3 regions of the Promicromonospora alba genome follow, and region 3 is predicted to be linked to each of the others. Evidence: riboswitches for the same ligand, from Rfam matches in the RefSeq annotation. Region 3 holds a riboswitch; each other region holds the start of a gene.
The links. Region 3 has a riboswitch for thiamine pyrophosphate ahead of thiC (phosphomethylpyrimidine synthase ThiC). Riboswitches for the same ligand answer to the same signal wherever they lie in the genome.
Positions count from the first base shown of each region.

Region 1: it holds a riboswitch for thiamine pyrophosphate, as region 3 does, so the genes downstream of both, ACFO6V_RS22575 (thiamine ABC transporter substrate-binding protein) here and thiC (phosphomethylpyrimidine synthase ThiC) in region 3, are expected to answer to the same signal.
Region 2: it holds a riboswitch for thiamine pyrophosphate, as region 3 does, so the genes downstream of both, thiD (bifunctional hydroxymethylpyrimidine kinase/phosphomethylpyrimidine kinase) here and thiC (phosphomethylpyrimidine synthase ThiC) in region 3, are expected to answer to the same signal.

Region 1 is NZ_JBHSFI010000008.1:8,158-14,125, forward strand. It holds gene ACFO6V_RS22560 (FAD-dependent oxidoreductase) at 1-898, opposite strand, end outside; gene ACFO6V_RS22565 (PAS and ANTAR domain-containing protein) at 1,081-1,884, shown strand; gene ACFO6V_RS22570 (DUF4235 domain-containing protein) at 1,953-2,234, opposite strand; TPP riboswitch at 2,272-2,376, shown strand; gene ACFO6V_RS22575 (thiamine ABC transporter substrate-binding protein) at 2,371-3,441, shown strand; gene ACFO6V_RS22580 (ABC transporter permease) at 3,417-5,111, shown strand; gene ACFO6V_RS22585 (ABC transporter ATP-binding protein) at 5,111-5,863, shown strand.
Region 2 is NZ_JBHSFI010000005.1:291,482-297,449, forward strand. It holds gene ACFO6V_RS16310 (aspartate aminotransferase family protein) at 1-1,042, shown strand, start outside; gene ACFO6V_RS16315 (aldo/keto reductase) at 1,159-2,187, opposite strand; gene ACFO6V_RS16320 (TetR/AcrR family transcriptional regulator) at 2,310-2,897, shown strand; TPP riboswitch at 2,906-3,003, shown strand; gene thiD (bifunctional hydroxymethylpyrimidine kinase/phosphomethylpyrimidine kinase) at 2,993-3,958, shown strand; gene dxr (1-deoxy-D-xylulose-5-phosphate reductoisomerase) at 4,079-5,245, opposite strand; gene ACFO6V_RS16335 (RyR domain-containing protein) at 5,259-5,968, opposite strand, start outside.
Region 3 is NZ_JBHSFI010000004.1:215,236-221,203, forward strand. It holds gene ACFO6V_RS11965 (MFS transporter) at 1-451, opposite strand, end outside; gene ACFO6V_RS11970 (LacI family DNA-binding transcriptional regulator) at 565-1,686, shown strand; gene thiC (phosphomethylpyrimidine synthase ThiC) at 1,836-3,653, opposite strand; TPP riboswitch at 3,648-3,753, opposite strand; gene ACFO6V_RS11980 (C39 family peptidase) at 3,865-5,211, shown strand; gene ACFO6V_RS11985 (N-acetylmuramoyl-L-alanine amidase) at 5,329-5,968, opposite strand, start outside.

The DNA.
Region 1 (5,968 bases), on a different contig from region 3:
CCCTGCCGACGGGGTAGCCCTCGCCGCCCACCATGAGCAGCCCGCCGGCCGTGCGGAGCGATCGCGTGGGTGACCCGGCGGTGATCGACATGGTCTCGTCGAACCCGGGCGGCAGTGCGGCCTGGTCGGTGATCTCCCACGTGGTGAGCAGGCTGCGGCCGGCCTCCAGCCGGAGGAAGAGCCCGCCGAGCCGCCCGGGCGGTGTGCCGGTCGCCAGCACCACACGGTCGGCGAGGACGGCGCCGCGGCTGGTGCGCAGGACGACGCCGGACCGGCGCCGGCGCACCTGGTGGACCCGGACGCCGTCGTACACCGGCACGCCGCGGGCGCGCAGGCGGGCCCGCAGCGCCGAGAGCATGCGCAGCGGGTCCACCTGCGCCTGGCCCGGCAGGCGTACCGCGCCGTAGGACCGCGCGGGGTACGGCGGGTCCTCCTCCCACTGTGCGGTGAGTCCCTGGCGGGCGCAGGTCGCGAGCACCGCGTCGACGTCGGCTACCTGCTCGGGGGTGGCCGCCACGGTCAGGTCGTCCCGGTTCTCGACGGGCACGTTCAGGTCCTCGAGGGTGCGGCGCAGCCAGCCCAGGCCGGCGAAGTTGGCCGCGAGGTAGTGGCGCACCACCTCGTCGCCGTGCCGGGCGGCGATCCGGGCGAGCCGGGTGCCCTGCAGCACCGAGAGCTTGCCGGTCGAGCGGGCGGTGGTGGTCGCGCGTGCGCCGCAGGCATCGAGCACCACAACGTCTGCGCCGCCGTCTGCGAGGAGCTGGGCGGTGACGACACCGGTGAGACCGGCTCCGACTACCACGACGTCGGTGCGGAGCGGACCGGGAGCCATGACCCCCGGTGCGCCGCTGCCGGTGTCTTCCAGGTCCGTCGTCGCGTCGTAGGGGGTCTCGCTCACGGTGCACCTCCGCTGCTCGATCCGTGCTGCTCGATCAGTGCTGGTCGGTCCCTGCGCCGGCCCTCGGGCCGGCTCGTCCAGGCTGACACGGGGGCCTGGCACTCGCAGTGCCTCGCTCCTACAATCGAGTTGGCGGAGTCATGAAGCGGCTCCAGGTCCATCTCGGATCTGGGAGGTTCAAGATGCCCCCTTCTCTGCAGCCCAGGCTCAGCATCGTGGACGGCGCCGGCGGCGACACGGCTGAACCGTCACCGAGCTTCTCGGTGGGTGACCTGGCGCATGCTCTCGGTCTGGGGACCAACCTTCTCGTCGGCAGCTACCGCGTCGACATCATGTCGGGGACCTGGTGGTGGTCCGACGAGGTGTACACGATGCACGGGTGGAAACGGCACGAGGTCCAGCCAGGCCTCGAGGCGCTCCGTTCCCGCAAGCATCCCGACGATCGCGCCCGGGTGGTGCGGGCGGCCGCCGAGGCCCTGCGGACGGGCCGGCCGTTCGCGTGCGCGCACCGGATAGTGGACCGCAAGGGCCGCACACGCTCGGTGGTCGTCATCGGCCAGGGCCGGCGCAGCGGCCCCGACCGGTCGCCGGAGCTGGTCGGGTACGTCATCGACGTCACGCCGGCTCAGAAGGAGGCGCTGGCGCGCAAGTCCGAGGCGGTCGTGACCCGGGCCTTCGTCAGCCAGGCGGTGATCGAGCAGGCCAAGGGCGTCATCATGGCGGTACGTCGGGTGAGCGAGGTGACTGCGGGTCACCTGCTGCACGAAGCCGCCGGGCGGGTGGACGTCCCGCTGCGCCTGGCCGCCGACCAGGTGATGGCCAGGCTACGGGTCGACGGCGAGCGGGCCGTCGGCGAGCGGAGGGGCATCACGCAGGAAGCCCTCACGCGCGCGCTGGACGGCGTCGAGCCGGTGGGGCGGCCACGCGGGCACGACCCCCTGCTCACCCGGCGACCGCGCAAGGTGCCGGCGGGCACGTCCGGCTGAGCCTGCGATCGGCTGAGCCTGCGATCGGGTGCCCGGCCCGGGGATCCCCGGGCCGGGCATCCGGCGGTTCAGCGCGCCGCGCGGCGGGCGGCGAGGCGCAGCGCCGCCGTCGACGCGCCCTTCGCCGCCATGCGCTTCGCGAACACCGCGGTGCCTGCGGCGACCGCTGCGAACACCGTGGCCTGCACCAGGTCGAGCTCCGGGTCGTCCGCCTTGCTGGGCGCGTCGTTGCCGGTCACGCCCTTCCAGATCATGCTGACCGCCTTCTGCGCGACCCAGCCGGCTGCGAGCGTCAGGGCAAGAGTGCCGACCTTCTCGGCGAGTGTCTGTTCCGTCTCGATCTTGGCCATTTCTACACCGTAGCGTCCGACCAGCCAGTAGGCTGGCCGGACACGACAGGGGAGCGCCACACGGCGCTGAGAGTGCGGAACACCGCAGACCCTTGAACCTGATCCGGGTAAGACCGGCGGAGGAAGTCGAGGCACGATGTTGCGTCTTTCCGGTGCTCACGCGGGCACCATCCACGTTGTTCCGGCCGCCGGAGCGCTCTCCGTGGCGCTCCTGCTCGCCGGATGCGGCGGCTCCGAGTCCGGCGGGGCCGACCCGGCGGCGCCGGGCACCGTGACCCTCGTGACCCACGACTCCTGGGCGCTCGACGAGAAGGTCGTCGAGCGGTTCGAGGAGGAGTCCGGTCTGACCGTCGAGGTCAGCGCGGCGGGCGACGCCGGAACCCTGGTGAACCAGCTGGTGCTGACCAAGGACGCCCCGCTCGGCGACGCCGTCTTCGGCATCGACAACACCTTCGCGTCCCGCGCGCTCGAGGCGGGGGTCGTCGAGGAGTACACCCCGGCGGACCTGCCCGACGGCGTCGAGCAGCTGGGCGGGGCGCTCACCCCGGTCGACCAGGGCGACGTCTGCGTGAACGCGGACGAGGCCTGGTTCGAGAAGTCGGACCTCGAGGTGCCGAAGACGCTCGAGGACCTGGCCGACCCGCAGTACCGGGACCTGCTCGTGGTGAGCAACCCCGCGACGTCGTCGCCCGGGCTCGCCTTCCTGCTGGCGACCGTCGGGGCGTTCGGCGAGGACGGGTTCGAGGACTACTGGGCGTCCCTGGTCGACAACGGCGTCAAGGTCGCAGACTCGTGGGAGGACGCCTACTACGTGGACTTCTCGGGCGCGGGTGAGGGCGGCGAGCGCCCGCTCGTCCTGTCGTACGCGACGTCGCCGGCGTTCACCGTCAGCGAGGACGGCTCGGAGTCGACCACCAGCGCGCTGCTCGAGACGTGCTTCCGGCAGGTCGAGTACGCGGGAGTGCTTGCCGGGTCGGACAACCCGGAGGGCGCTCAGGCGTTCGTCGACTTCCTGCTCGGCGAGGCCGCGCAGGCCGCGCTGCCCGAGTCGATGTACATGTACCCGGCCGACCCCGCCACGAAGCTGCCCGCCGACTGGGAGAAGTTCGCGCCCCAGGCCGAGGAGCCGTTCGAGGTGGATCCCGCCGAGGTGAGCGAGCACCGCGACGAGTGGATAGAGCGGTGGACAGAGACCGTAGTCGGCTGAGCCTGCGGCCCGCGCCGCTGCTCTGGGGGACGGCGGTCGCCGTCCCCCTCGCTTTCCTCGCCGTCTTCTTCGCCTGGCCCGTGGCCGCGCTGGTGGTCCGCGGTTTCGTGCCCGACGGCGTGCTCGACCTCACCGGTTTCGCGGAGGTGCTGTCCAGCCCGCGCACGTGGCGGCTGGTGTGGCTGACGCTGACGCAGGCAGTGCTCGGCACCGCCTTCTCGGTGCTGCTCGGCCTGCCGCTCGCGTACCTGCTCTACCGCCGGTCGTTCCCGGGCCGGGTACTGGTGCGCGGGCTCGTGACGGTGCCGTTCGTGCTGCCCGCCGTCGTCGTCGGCGTCGCGTTCCGCACCCTGTTCGCGCCCGGCGGCGCGCTCGGCTTCCTCGGGCTTGAGGAGTCGCTGGCCGGGATCGTCGTCGCCCTCGTCTTCTTCAACGTGTCGGTGGTCGTGCGGACCGTCGGCGGGCTCTGGGAGCGGCTCGACCCCAGGACCGAGCAGGCCGCCGCATCGCTCGGGGCGGGGCCCGTGCGGGTCTTCCGCACCGTGACGCTGCCCTCGCTGGGACCCGCCGTCGCGTCCGCGGCCTCGGTGGTGTTCCTGTTCTGCGCCACCGCGTTCGGGGTGGTGCTGGTCCTCGGCGGCGTGCGGTACGGCACCATCGAGACCGAGATCTGGACGCGGACCACCCAGTTCCTGGACCTGCGCTCGGCGTCGGTGCTCTCGATCCTGCAGCTCGTGGTCATCTCGGGCGCCCTCGCGATGTCCGCACGGGCCCGCCGGCGTCGCGAGGCCGCGCTGCGCCTCGTGTCCGCGCACGGCTCCGCCAGGCGGCTGTCCTGGCGGTCGCCCAAGGACATGACGATGGCGCTGGTGGGCGCGACGATCGTCGGCGGGCTCATGGTGCTGCCGCTGGCCGGCCTGGTGACCCGCAGCTTCCGCGAGCCCGACGGCTCCTGGGGGCCCGGGAACTACGTGGCGCTCGGAACCACCGGTGAGCGCAACGCGCTGGTCGTGACCGTGTGGGAGGCCACCGCGACATCGCTGCGGACCGCACTGGCCGCGACGGTGATCGCCCTGGTGGTCGGCGGTCTCGTGGCGCTCGTGGTGTCCCGGCGCCCGCGGTCGGCCGGCGCACGCCGTGCCGTCGGGGCGCTCGACGGGCTGTTCATGCTCCCGCTCGGGGTGTCCGCCGTGACCGTCGGGTTCGGCTTCCTCATCACCATGGACCAGCCGGTGCTCGGCGTGGACCTGCGGACCTCCGGGCTGCTCGTCCCCGTGGCGCAGGCGGTGGTCGCCGTCCCCCTCGTCGTGCGCACGGTGCTGCCGGTGCTCCGGGCCATCGACCCCCGGCTGCGTGAGGTGGCCGCGGTGCTTGGTTCCGGGCCCGGCCGCGTCCTGCGGACGGTGGACCTGCCGATCGCCCTGCGCTCGGTCGGGCTGGCCACGGGGTTCGCCTTCGCGGTGTCGCTCGGCGAGTTCGGCGCGACGTCGTTCCTCGCGCGGCCCGACGGCTCCACCCTGCCCGTCGTGATCTACCGCCTCATCGGGCGGCCCGGCGCCGAGAACTACGGGATGGCGCTCGCGGCGTCGGTGGTGCTCGCCGTGCTCACCGCGACGGTGATGATGGTGGCCGAGCGGTTGCGCGACGAGCGCGCCGGAGGGGAGTTCTGATGGCTGGGCTGGAGATCCGGGACGTCACCGTGCGGTACGGGGTCTCGACAGGCTCGACCCGCGGTGGGGACTCGGCCGGGGTGACCGCGGTCGACGGGGTGTCGCTGACCGTCGCGCCCGGTGAGGTGGTCGCGCTGCTCGGCCCGAGCGGCTGCGGCAAGTCGTCGCTGCTGCGCGCCGTGGCCGGGCTCGAGCCCCTGGCCGGCGGCAGCGTCCGGTACGACGACGAGGACCTCGCCGGGGTGCCGGTCCACAAGCGCCGGTTCGGGCTCATGTTCCAGGAGGGCCAGCTCTTCCCGCACCGGGACGTACGGCGGAACGTCGCCTACGGGCTGGAGACCCAGGGCCTGACCCGGGCGGAACGGGACGAGCGGGTGTCCGCGCTGCTCGACCTCGTGGGGCTCGCCGGCTACGAGCAGCGGGCAGTGCCCACGCTGTCCGGCGGGGAGCAGCAGCGGGTGGCCCTCGCGCGGGCCCTGGCCCCGCGGCCCCGCCTGCTCCTGCTGGACGAGCCGCTCTCCGCGCTCGACCGGCAGCTCCGGGAACGGCTCGCGGGCGAGGTGCGCTCGGCGCTGGTCGAGACCGGTACGACGGCGGTGTTCGTGACGCACGACCACGCCGAGGCGGCCGCCGTCGCCGACCGGATCGGCGTCATGGACCGGGGCCGGCTGCTGCAGGTCGCCGCCCCGGGCGAGCTGCGGGCCGCACCGGCGTCGGACCGCGTGGCGGAGTTCCTGGGCCTGCGCGGCTGAGCCGTTTCCGCCGTCCTACCCGGGTCACCGGTGAGGCGCACCCGCCTGAGGGCCATACGACGCGGTACCACAGGCTGACGCCGCCGTGCCCGGACTTCGAGAGGG
Region 2 (5,968 bases), on a different contig from region 3:
CGTGTTCTTCACGACGGGCGGCTCGGAGGCGGTGGAGACGGCGTTCAAGCTGGCCAAGCAGTACTGGAAGCTGCAGGGCAAGCCCGGCAAGTACAAGGTGATCTCCCGGGCCGTCGCCTACCACGGCACCACCCACGGCGCGCTGTCCGTGACCGGTGTGCCCCGCATCAAGGAGCCGTTCGAGCCCCTGGTGCCCGGTACCTACAAGGTGCCCAACACCAACATCTACCGGGCCGACGACGGCTTGCGCGACGATCCGAAGGCGTTCGGCCGCTGGGCCGCCGACCAGATCGAGACGCTGATCCTGACGGAGGGGCCGGGCTCGGTGGCCGCCGTCTTCCTCGAACCCGTGCAGAACGCGGGCGGCAGCATCCCGCCGCCGCCCGGATACTTCGAGCGGGTGCGCGAGATCTGCGACAAGTACGACGTCCTGCTGGTCTCGGACGAGGTCATCTGCGCGTTCGGCCGCATCGGGTCGATCTTCGCGTGCGACGACTTCGGCTACGTGCCGGACATGATCACCTGCGCCAAGGGCATGTCGTCGGGCTACTCCCCGATCGGCGCGTGCCTGGTCTCCGACCGCGTGTTCGAGCCGTTCGCCACCGGGTCCACGAGCTTCGGCCACGGATACACGTTCGGCGGGCATCCGGTCTCGGCTGCGGTCGCCATGGCCAACCTCGATCTCTTCGAGGTGGAGGACCTGACCGGGCAGGTCAAGCGGAACGCGCCGGCGTTCCGGGCGACGCTGGAGCGGCTGCACGACCTACCGATCGTGGGCGACGTACGCGGCGCCGGTTACTTCTACGCGATCGAGCTCGTCAAGGACCAGGACACCCGGGGAACCTTCTCCGGGGCCGAGACCGATCGTCTGCTCGGGCTCCTCGGCCCGGCGCTGTTCGAGGCCGGCCTGTACTGCCGCCCCGACAACCGCGGCGACCTGGTGGTGCAGCTCGCACCGCCGCTGACCGTCGGGCAGACCGAGTTCGACGAGATCGAGGAGATCCTGCGGGGCGTGCTGAGCGAGGTCTGGTCCACGCTGTGACCGGGGGCGCTCGGCCCGCCGATTCTGCGTCCCGATGACCCGCCTACCCAGCGATCGGGCCCAGATCTCACGTGAGTTCTGGGCCCAGTCGCTGGGTAGAACGCGCCCTTCGCCCGTCACGCGGCCGCGCGCTGTTCCGCGGGACGACGGCGCAGGAGCGGCTGCTGGATGGCGGGCGGGTCGTAGGCCATGTCGAGGCGGCCGACGTCGGTCCCGGGCGGCACTATCGCGTCGATCCGGTCCAGGATGTCGTCGCTCAGGACGACCTCGGCGCCGGCGAGCGCGCTGTCCAGGTGCTCCATGGTGCGCGGGCCGATGATCGCGGAGGTGACGCCGGGATGGGCGATCGTGAACGCCATCGCCAGGTGGTTCAGCGGGACACCGGCGTCCTGCGCGACGGGGATGAGCTGCTCGACGACGTCGAGGCGCTGCTCGTCGCGCAGGTGCTCCATCCCGAACTGCGCCCGGTGGGTGTCGTTCTCCTGACCCTTGCGGTACCGGCCGGTGAGGAGGCCGCCGGCGAGCGGGCTCCAGACCAGGGTGCCCATGCCGTACTGCTGGGCGACCGGCAGCACGTCCCGCTCGATTCCCCGGTTCAGGATGGAGTACGGCGGCTGCTCGGCCCTGAAGCGTTCCAGGCCGCGCCGTTCTGCCACCCACTGGGCCTGGACGATCTCGGCGGCTGGCATCGTCGACGAGCCGATGGCCCGCACCTTGCCCGAGTTGATCAGGTAGGTCAGCGCGGCCAGCGTGTCCTCGACGTCCGTCTCGGGGTCGGGGCGGTGGATCTGGTAGAGGTCGATGTAGTCGGTGCCCAGGCGGCGCAGCGAGTTCTCGACCTCGGCGATGATCCAGCGGCGGGAGTTGCCGCGGTGGTTGGGGTCGTCGCTCATGGGCAGGTGCACCTTGGTGGCGAGCACGACGTCGTCGCGCCGCCCCTTGAGCGCCTTGCCCACTATCTCCTCGGACTCGCCGTGCGAGTAGAAGTCGGCGGTGTCGACGAAGTTGATGCCGGAGTCGAGGGCCTTGTGGATGATCTTGATCGACTCCTCGTGGTCGGGGTTGCCGACCGCGCCGAACATCATCGCGCCGAGCGCATAGGGGCTGACCTTGATGCCGGTCCGGCCGAGGTTGCGGTACTGCATGGGGCCCTCCTGGGGTCGAGAGGTCTGGTGAGCGCCCCGGCGATGTCGTACCCTGGAGCTAAGCGGAACGCTCTTCCAGAACTATATGGAAAGGGATTCCGGATAGCAAGGGATGGAGTGGAGTGACCCAGAACACAGCGCCGCGGCCGCTGCGCGCCGACGCGCAACGCAACATCGACTCGCTGCTCGACGCGGCCAAGTCAGCCTTTGGCACGTCCGGCGTGGACGCGCCCGCGAAGGAGGTCGCCGACCTGGCCGGCGTCGGCGTCGGCACGCTGTACCGGCACTTCCCCAAGCGCTCGGACCTGGTCAAGGCCGTGTTCCAGCACGAGGTCGACGCGTGCGCCGACGCCGCGCCGACCCTCGCCGGAAAGCACGAGCCGGTCGTGGCGCTCGAGAAGTGGCTGCACCGGTACACCGAGTTCCTCGAGACCAAGAGCGGCCTCGCGTCGGCGCTGCACTCCGGCGACCCGGCGTTCGACGCCCTGCCGGACTACTTCATGGGGCGGCTCGGCCCGGCCCTGGGCTCGCTCGTCGACGCCGCCGTCGACGCCGGCGAGATCCGCGCGGTCGCCAGCCCCAAGGACCTCCTCTACGCCGTCTCCAAGCTGTGCCTGCCCATGCACGACGACGAGCCGAACCACGGCCGGCGCATGATCGACCTGCTCGTGGACGGCCTGCAGCACGGAGCCGGACAGACCGCTGGGTAGGGTGGGGCGGAAATGGCGCGGGGCGCCGGGCGCCAGCCCGGCTGAGACGTACCCGTGGAACCTGCTCTAGGTAATTCTAGCGAAGGGAACGCCTCATGGGCTCCGTCCTGCTCGATACCGGCGCGCGCACCCGCCCGCCCGGACATCCCACCGTGGCGCTGACGATCGCCGGGTCGGATCCGTCCGGCGGCGCGGGGATCCAGGCCGACCTGAAGACCTTCGCCGCGCTCGGCGGGTACGGCTGCGCGGCGCTCACCGGTCTGACCGCCCAGTCCACGACCGACGTGACGCGGGTGCTGCCCGTGCCCGCCGACATGGTGACCGCGCAGCTCGAGACCCTGTTCGCCGACGTCGCGGTGGACGCCGTGAAGATCGGCATGACGACGGACGCCGCCGTCGCCCGGGCCGTCGCGGCGGCGCTGCGGCAGCTCCGTGCCGCCGGACGCGCACCCTACGTGGTGCTCGACCCGGTGATGGTCTCGACGTCGGGCCACCGCCTGCTCGCGCCGGACGCCGAGGCGGTGCTGCGCGACGAGCTGCTGCCGCTGGCCGACCTGGTCACGCCGAACCTGCCGGAGGCCGCGGTGCTGCTCGGCGTCGAACAGGCCCGGGACGACGGCGAGGCGGCAGACCAGGCCCGCGCGCTGCTCAAGCTCGGGGCGCGGTTCGCCCTGGTCAAGGGCGGGCACCTGGACTCGGCGGAGTCGGTCGACCACCTCGCAGGTCCGGGCCTCGGCTCGGGCGACGGGTCGGACGGCGTCGTCACCCTGGCCGCCCCGCGGATTCCCACGCGGAACACGCACGGGACGGGCTGCACGCTCAGCTCAGCGTGTGTGGTCCTGCGGCCCCGGCACGACGGGTGGGAGCCCGCCGTACGCGAGGCGAAGAACTACCTGACGGAAGCCCTGCGCGCCGCGGACGACCTGGTCATCGGCGGCACGGGCACCACGCCCGGGCCCTGGCGCGGCCACGGCCCGGTCGACCATGGCTACACCGCGCGCGGACGACAGCCGACGCCGCTCTCGGATGCCCGGGCGCCGCGCAAAGGTTCCGCGAGCTAGATCTGTTGCTGTCAGTAGACGTTGTCTACTGACAGCAACACACCTCGCAGAGCAACTGTCTCCCCCGGTCGCGACGCTCCAGCCGGGCCGCAGCGCATCGCACCGGTCCCGGACGTCCCGTCAGGACTTGAGGAGCTCCGCCGCGCGGGCGCGGGCCCAGGCGTCGGCCTCCAGGACGCCCTCGACCGACGTCGCGTCGCCCGCGGACGTCGTCTCGTGCGCCTCGACGACGGCGGCCACCGTGTCGACGATGTCCAGGAAGCCGATGGCGCCGTCGTGGAACGCGTCCACGCACACCTCGTTCGCCGCGTTGTAGACGGCGGGGTGCGTGCCGCCGGCCTCGCCGACCTGCCGGGCGAGGCGGACGGCGGGGAAGGCGTCGTCGTCCAGGGGCGCGAACTCCCAGGTGGACGCCTTGGTCCAGTCGATGGGCACGTCGACGTCCGGCAGGCGGTCGGGCCAGGACAGGCCCAGCGCGATCGGCACGAGCATCCGCGGCGGACCGGCCTGGGCGATGGTGGAGCCGTCGGCGAACTCGACCATCGAGTGGATCATCTGCTGCGGGTGCACCACGACGTCGATCGCGCTGAACGGCAGATCGAACAGCAGGTGCGCCTCGATCACCTCGAGGCCCTTGTTCACCAGCGTCGCGGAGTTGGTGGTGACCACGCGCCCCATCGAGAAGTTGGGGTGCCGCAGGGCCTGCGCGGGGGTCACGTCCCGCAGCTCGGCGCGCGTGCGGCCGCGGAACGGCCCGCCGCTCGCGGTCACGACGAGCTTGCGCACCTCGGCGGCGGACCCCGAGCGCAGCGACTGCGCGATGGCGGAGTGCTCCGAGTCCACCGGCACGATCTGGCCCTTATGCCGCACCGCCGCCTTGACCAGCGCGCCCCCGACGACCAGCGACTCCTTGTTCGCGAGCGCCAGCGTCGAACCGGCGGCGAGCGCGGCGAGGGTGGGGCGCAGGCCCACGGATCCGGTGATGCCGTTGAGCACGACGTCGCTCCCCCGGCCGGCCAGCTCGGTCGCGGCGCCCGGTCCGGCGAGCACCTCGACGCCGTCGGCCCCTGCCTCCCGGAGCAGGTCCAGCAGCGCGGGGCGTGCGGCGTCGTCGGCCACCGCGACGGCGCGTACGCCGAGCGACGCGGCCTGGCGGGCGAGGAGCGGCAGGTCAGAACCGCCGGCGGACAGCGCGTCCACGCGGAACCGGTCCGGGTTGCGCCCGATGACGTCGATGGCCTGCGTGCCGATGGAGCCGGTGGAGCCGAGGAGGGTGACGCTTCGCATGGGGCACATCCTCTCAGCCCTCGCCGGCCTGCTCCGCACGGCCGCGGCCGAACATCCGCCAGCCCTTGACCACGCCACGGGGGTCCGGCACGGGCTCGCCGGCGGCCTCCCAGCCGGCGTCGTCGGCGAGCGGGACCACGTGGAGGCCGAAGTCCGCGAGGATCACCGGGATGGCTCGGATCGCCGCGCGGTCCTTCTCGCGGTCCGCCTCCGACAGCTCTTCCCAGGGGCGCAGGTCCGGGTGCAGGCGCCGGGCGTCGTCCCGCTGCGGACCGTAGGTCCAGCCCGCGGCGGCCTTCTCGGCCATCCACCGCTCGTGCTCGTCGACGGCGCGCGCGTCGACCACGGGTTCGGGGATCCGGCCGTGCTCGCCGTCGCCGGCGGGTGCGACGGTGCAGCCCATCTGGCGGAGCCGGTCCGGGATGGCGCGCACCTGGGCACGGTTCGCGGCCCGGAGGTCGTCGGACAGGTCGGCCCACGAGACCATCGCGGGGGTGCTCTCCCAGGCCACGCCGCGCGAACGCTGGTTGCGCAGGTAGGTCAGGTGGGCGGAGACGGCCATCAGGTCGTAGACATCGTCGTGCACGAGCGCACCGGGCGCGGTCGCCCTGCGCAGCAGCGTGCCCGGTTCGACGACGTCGAGCCGCCCGCCGAGGTCGTCGAGGATGGAGCCGTCGTGGGTGCCGAACAGGCCGCCGAGGCCCGCGAGGCGGTTGAGGCGCA
Region 3 (5,968 bases):
TGCCGGCGCCGACCACCGTGCCGAACGAGAAGCCGGCGTGGAAGACCGGCATGATCGCGCGCCCGAGCCGCTGCTCGACGGCTGCGCCCTCGAGGTTCATCGCGGCGTCCCAGACGCCGGTACCCACGCCGAACAGGATCAGGCCGAGCCGCACCGCGAGGTGCTCACCCGTGGCGACGCCGTAACCGGCCACGGCGAGGCCCACCACCACCAGGCTCGCGAAGCCCAGGACGGTCCGCGCGGTACCGAAACGCTCGGCGACCAGCCCCGAGAGCGGGATAGCGGCGACGGAGCCGACGGACCCCGTGAGCAGCAGCAGACCCATCTCCTGCTCGGAGAAGGACAGCCCGTCCCGGACGGCCGGAAGACGCGATGCCCAGCTCGCGAAGGCGAACCCACTGGCCGCGAAGACGACGAAGACCGCACGGGCGGCGGCGTGTGCAGTAGGCACTGAACTCCTTGGTGCGGTTGAATCTCCCGACCGTAAACCACAATCTGGGACCAGCCCAGCAGATTCCTGGGCCCCGCACCACTGGTGCCGAGGTGAGAGACAAGGAAGCCGCGATGAGCCGCCAGACCGTACGCCCGACCCTCGCGAAGGTCGCCGAGCTGGCCGGTGTCTCCGTCTCCACCGCGTCGCTCGCCTTCTCCGGTGCCGGACCGATCACCCCCGAGACCCGGGAGAAGGTACTTGCCGCCGCACGCGAGCTCGAGTACTCCGGCCCCAACCCCCTGGGGCGGCAGCTCCGGTCGGGACGGTCCGGGATCGTCGGCGTGGTGATCGGCGACCAGCTCGGCAGGTCGTTCCGCGACCCCGTCTCCACCCAGGTGCTGCACGGCCTCGTCTCCGCGATCGGTGAGCAGGGCCTCGGCGTGCTGCTCGTGCCGGGTATGCCGCAGGGCGCCACCACGCAGTCCATGGGGCTCGCCGCCGAGGCGGGGCTCCCGCCCGCCGTCGACCCGCTGGTCGAGGCCGCCGCGATGGACGTCGCGGTGCTCGTCTGGGGCACCCTGAAGGACGACCCGAACCTTGCCGCGCTGCAGCGGCGGGGCGTTCCCGTCGTGGTCGGCGAGGGACAGGAGGTGTCCGGCGTGCCGGTGGTGGGCGTCGAGGACCGGCGCGGGGCCGCCGACGCGGTGCGGCACCTCGTCGAGCTCGGGCACACGCGGATCGCGGAGATCACTCTGCCGTTCGGGCGGGACGAGCGGTCCGGGCTGGTCGACACCGACCGGCTCGCCGCGGCCGAGCGCACGCCGACCCGCAACCGGCTGGCCGGCGTGCGGGACGTCATCGAACCCGTCATCTCGTGGGAGACGCCCGCCTCGCTCGTGGAGCACGGGCGCGACGCCGCCACCGAGATCCTGTCCGAGTGGGCGCCCGCCCGGGATCGTCCGACGGCGATCGTCGCGCACTCCGACCTGCTCGCCGCCGGCGCCGTGATCGCCGCCCGCGAGCTCGGGCTGCGGGTGCCCGAGGACGTGTCGGTCGCCGGGTTCGACGGGCTCGACCTGCCGTGGCTCTCCCCCGACGTGCTGACCAGCGTGCATCAGCCGCTCGTCGAGAAGGGCCGGGCGCTCGGACTGGCCGTCATCGCGCTGCTGGCCGGCGAGGAGCCCCAGTCGGTGATGCTGCCCGTGAGCCTGGTCGAGGGCACGACGACGGGCCCGGTGCCCGACCTGACCTGACCCTCCACGGTCCGTCGCCGCAGATCCGCGAAGTAGAGCGGGTGTCCGGACGCACGCTCTACTTCGCCGATCACCGGCTCGCGAAGTAGAGCGGGCGTCCGGACACCCGCTCTACTTCGCGGATCTGTCGGGGTGGGCGGGCGTGGCCGTTACGCGCGGAGCTGCGGGTGCGGGAGGTAGACCTCGCCGCCCGACTCGCGGAACTCCGCGGACTTCTGCGCCATGCCCTCCGCTTGAGCCGACGCCGACGCCGACGCCGACGCCGACGCCGCGTCCGCGAGCGCCGCCTGGTTCTGCGCCCCGCCGAACTCGTCGCGGATGTCCTGCGAGATCCGCATCGAGCAGAACTTCGGGCCGCACATCGAGCAGAAGTGCGCGGTCTTCGCGGCCTCGGCCGGGAGCGTCTCGTCGTGGTACTCCTCGGCGAGCTCCGGGTCGAGGGAGAGGTTGAACTGGTCCCGCCAGCGGAACTCGAAGCGGGCCTTGGACAGGGCGTCGTCGCGGTCCCGGGCGCCGGGGTGCCCCTTGGCCACGTCGGCGGCGTGCGCAGCGATCTTGTAGGTCACCACGCCGGTGCGCACGTCGTCGCGGTTGGGCAGGCCGAGGTGCTCCTTGGGCGTGACGTAGCAGAGCATCGCGGTGCCGTACCGGGCGATCTCGGTGGCGCCGATCGCTGAGGTGATGTGGTCGTACCCGGGCGCGATGTCGGTCACGAGCGGGCCGAGCGTGTAGAACGGGGCGCCGTCGCAGAGCTCCTGCTGCCGCTCCACGTTCTCGCGCACCAGGTGGAACGGGACGTGTCCGGGTCCCTCGACCATCACCTGGACGTCGTAGGCCCAGGCCCGCTTCGTCAGCTCGGCGAGGGTGTCGAGCTCGGCGAACTGCGCGGCGTCGTTCGCGTCGGCGAGCGAGCCCGGCCGCAGGCCGTCGCCGAGGGAGAAGGCGACGTCGTACCGGGCGAAGATCTCGCAGAGCTCGTCGAAGTGCGTGTAGAGGAAGTTCTCCTGGTGGTGCGCCAGGCACCAGCCGGCGAGGATCGACCCGCCGCGCGAGACGATGCCCGTGACCCGGTCCGCCGTGAGCGGCACGTACCGCAGCAGCACGCCGGCGTGCACGGTCATGTAGTCGACGCCCTGCTCGCACTGCTCGATCACCGTGTCGCGGTAGATCTCCCAGGTCAGCGCGCTGGCGTCACCGTTCACCTTCTCCAGGGCCTGGTAGATCGGCACGGTGCCGATGGGCACCGGCGAGTTCCGCATGAGCCATTCGCGGGTGGTGTGGATGTCATCGCCCGTGGAGAGGTCCATGACCGTGTCGGCGCCCCACTTGGTGGCCCACTCCAGCTTCTCCACCTCCTCCGCGATAGAGCTGTGGACGGCGGAGTTGCCGATGTTCGCGTTGACCTTGACCAGGAACGCCCTGCCGATGATCATCGGCTCCGACTCCGGGTGGTTCACGTTGTTCGGGATGATCGCCCGGCCGGCGGCCACCTCGCTGCGCACGAGCTCGACGTCGCAGCCCTCGCGCACCGCGACGAACCGCATCTCGGGCGTGATCACGCCCTGGCGTGCGTAGTGCATCTGGGTGACGGTCCGGCCGGGGAGCGCGCGGCGGGGCCGACGTCGTTCACCCTGCCACTCCTGGCTCGCGGCACCCCGGCGCAGTGCGCTGCGCCCGTCGTCGGCCAGTGCCCGGTCGCGGCCGTCGTACTCCTCGGTGTCGCCGCGCGCCACGACCCAGGGCTCGCGGGCCGGCGCGAGGCCGCGGACCGGGTCGGAACCGGGGCCCTGCGTGCGGTAGACGCGCACCGGCTCGTTGGGGGTGCCGTCGGGCGACGGCGCCAGGGTGATCTCCGTGACCGGCACCCGGAGACCTGTGTCGTCCTGCGGTGTGCTGTACCCGCCGTCGTGCTCGTGGTCGCGCTCGTGCTGGTACGCGAGCGTGCGGGACTGGGACTTCTCCATCATGAGACTCCTGCTTCCTACGCCGGTGTTAACCGGACAGGTTCAACGGTCCCGGGCCGTACAGCCCGATCTCAGCCCCTGCGTGAGGCACCCGTGGGATCGCCGCCGAGGTTAGCACTGTCTGGCACTTTCCTTCTGCCCCGCCCCCGACCGTGATAAGCAAGGCCCGAAGGCTCGCTCACCCCAGCAGGGAGCCCGGGACATGGAGGCTGGAATGCCGGTACGGAACAACCTGCGAACGAGGTCGTTCGCGTTGGCCGCCACGGGGGCGCTCGTGGTCCAAGCAGGGATCGTGGCGGGTGCGGTGTCGGCGACGGGAGCTCCCGAGGTGAGCCCTGCGGCGTCGGACAACCAGATCACCCTGACCTCCTGGGAGGGGCGCAGGGAGCTGCTCCAGGGCGAACGTGACGAGCTGCGGTTCGACGTCCACGGCGGGCTCTTCCTGGCCCGCGGCGGCGACCTCGTGGACTACACGGACCCGTACGGCGACGGCACACCCGTCACGTACGAGACCGGCACGTGGACCTCGCCCGTCGTCGAGGTCGGGTACCCGATCAAGCAGGCCGTTCCCTCCTGGAACACGGACACCCCCACGGGCACCTGGGTCGAGACGGAGTTCCGCGGCCGCAAGGCCGACGGGACCTGGACGAAGTGGTTCGTGATGGGCCGCTGGGCGTCGGGCGACGAGTTCGCACCCGCCGACGGGAGCGTCGGGGACATCCACCGCACCTCCTTGAACGGCCAGGGCGACACCGACGCCGCTCTGTTCACCGACACGTTCGTCTCGAGGGCGGGCTTCGAGCCGGACGCGTTCCAGACCCGGGTCAGGCTGTACCGGCCCGAGGGCGCCCGGACCTCGCCGCGCCTGGCGTCGGTGAGCACCATGACCAGCGAGAACCTGCCCGACGAGCACTACACGGGCACCAGCGACTTCACGCTCGGGCGGGAGGTGTCGCTCGACGTGCCGCAGTACAGCCAGAACATCCACCGCGGTGAGTACCCCGAGTTCGGGGGCGGCGGCCAGGTGTGGTGCTCGCCGACGTCGTCCACGATGGTCATCTACTCCTACGGCCGTGAGGTGCCGGCCAGGGAGCTGGAGGGCATCGTGGCGCCCAACGGTGACCCGCAGGTCGACTACGCCGCGATGCACACCTGGGACTACGCGTACGAGGGTGCGGGCAACTGGCCGTTCAACGCCGCCTACGCCAACAGGTTCGGGCTGAAGTCGTTCGTGACCCGGCTGCGCTCCCTGGCGGAGGCCGAGAAGTTCATCGAGGCGGGTATCCCGCTCACCATGTCGCTCAACTTCGACGAGGAGGAGATGCCCGAGGCCGGTTACAGCACCCCGGGGCACCTCGTCGTGCTGATCGGGTTCACCGCGGACGGTGACCCGATCATCAACGACCCGAACAAGGCGAGCAACGACGAGGTGCGGGTCGTGTACACGCGGGAGAACTTCGAGCGCGTGTGGCAGACGTCGACCGACGGCGTCACGTACGTCTACCACCCGAAGAACGTGAAGCTGCCGGCCAACATGCCGGGCGTCACGCAGAACTGGTAACTGGCGGCCACCGGTCGCGACAGGGAAGGACAGTACGCACGCGGGGTGTGTTGCGCTCGGTAGACCTTGTCTACTCTGCGCAACACACCCCGCGTGTGTACTGTCGCCCCGGCCGCCCTACCGGCCCGCGACCTCCCGCGGTTCCGCGGTATACGTCGCCGACGTGTAGCCCATCGCCGAAAGCCTCACCTGGACCGTCAGCTCGGCGCCCCGGTCGAGGCCTGTCACCAGGTAACGGGGACCGACCGCCCAGCGCACCGGCTCGCCGTCGCGCAGCCATCGGTACTCCACGTCCACCTCGCCCGGGAGGTACGTGCCGGCGTTCGCGCGCAGGACCTTCCCCGGCTTGGCCCGGCCCTCGATGCTCGGCCCGGTCACGTCCGCCACCACGGGATCGTGGATCTCGACGTCGGCCGCGTTGACGAAGACGTGCCGGTGCGCCAGCCAGAGCTGGTAGTACACGTCGTCGCCGCGCACCACCGTGCGGTCGCCCGGCCCCGTGCCGTCGAACGTGGCGGCCCGGTAGTAGTCCGAGGCCACGTGGTCGTCGGCCACCGCGTACGTCTGGCCCACCCCGACCGTGTACTCGATCGGCGTGACCGGCTGCACCGGGACGCCCGGGTAGTCCTCGTAGGCCGCCGCCTCCGGGTAGGCCCGGCCGAAGACCGGCGCCGGGGCGTCGCCCGCGACCGTGACCGTCTTCGCCGTCGCAGGCACCACCACCGGGCGCTCGGCAGGGTTGTGCAGCCAGGCCAGC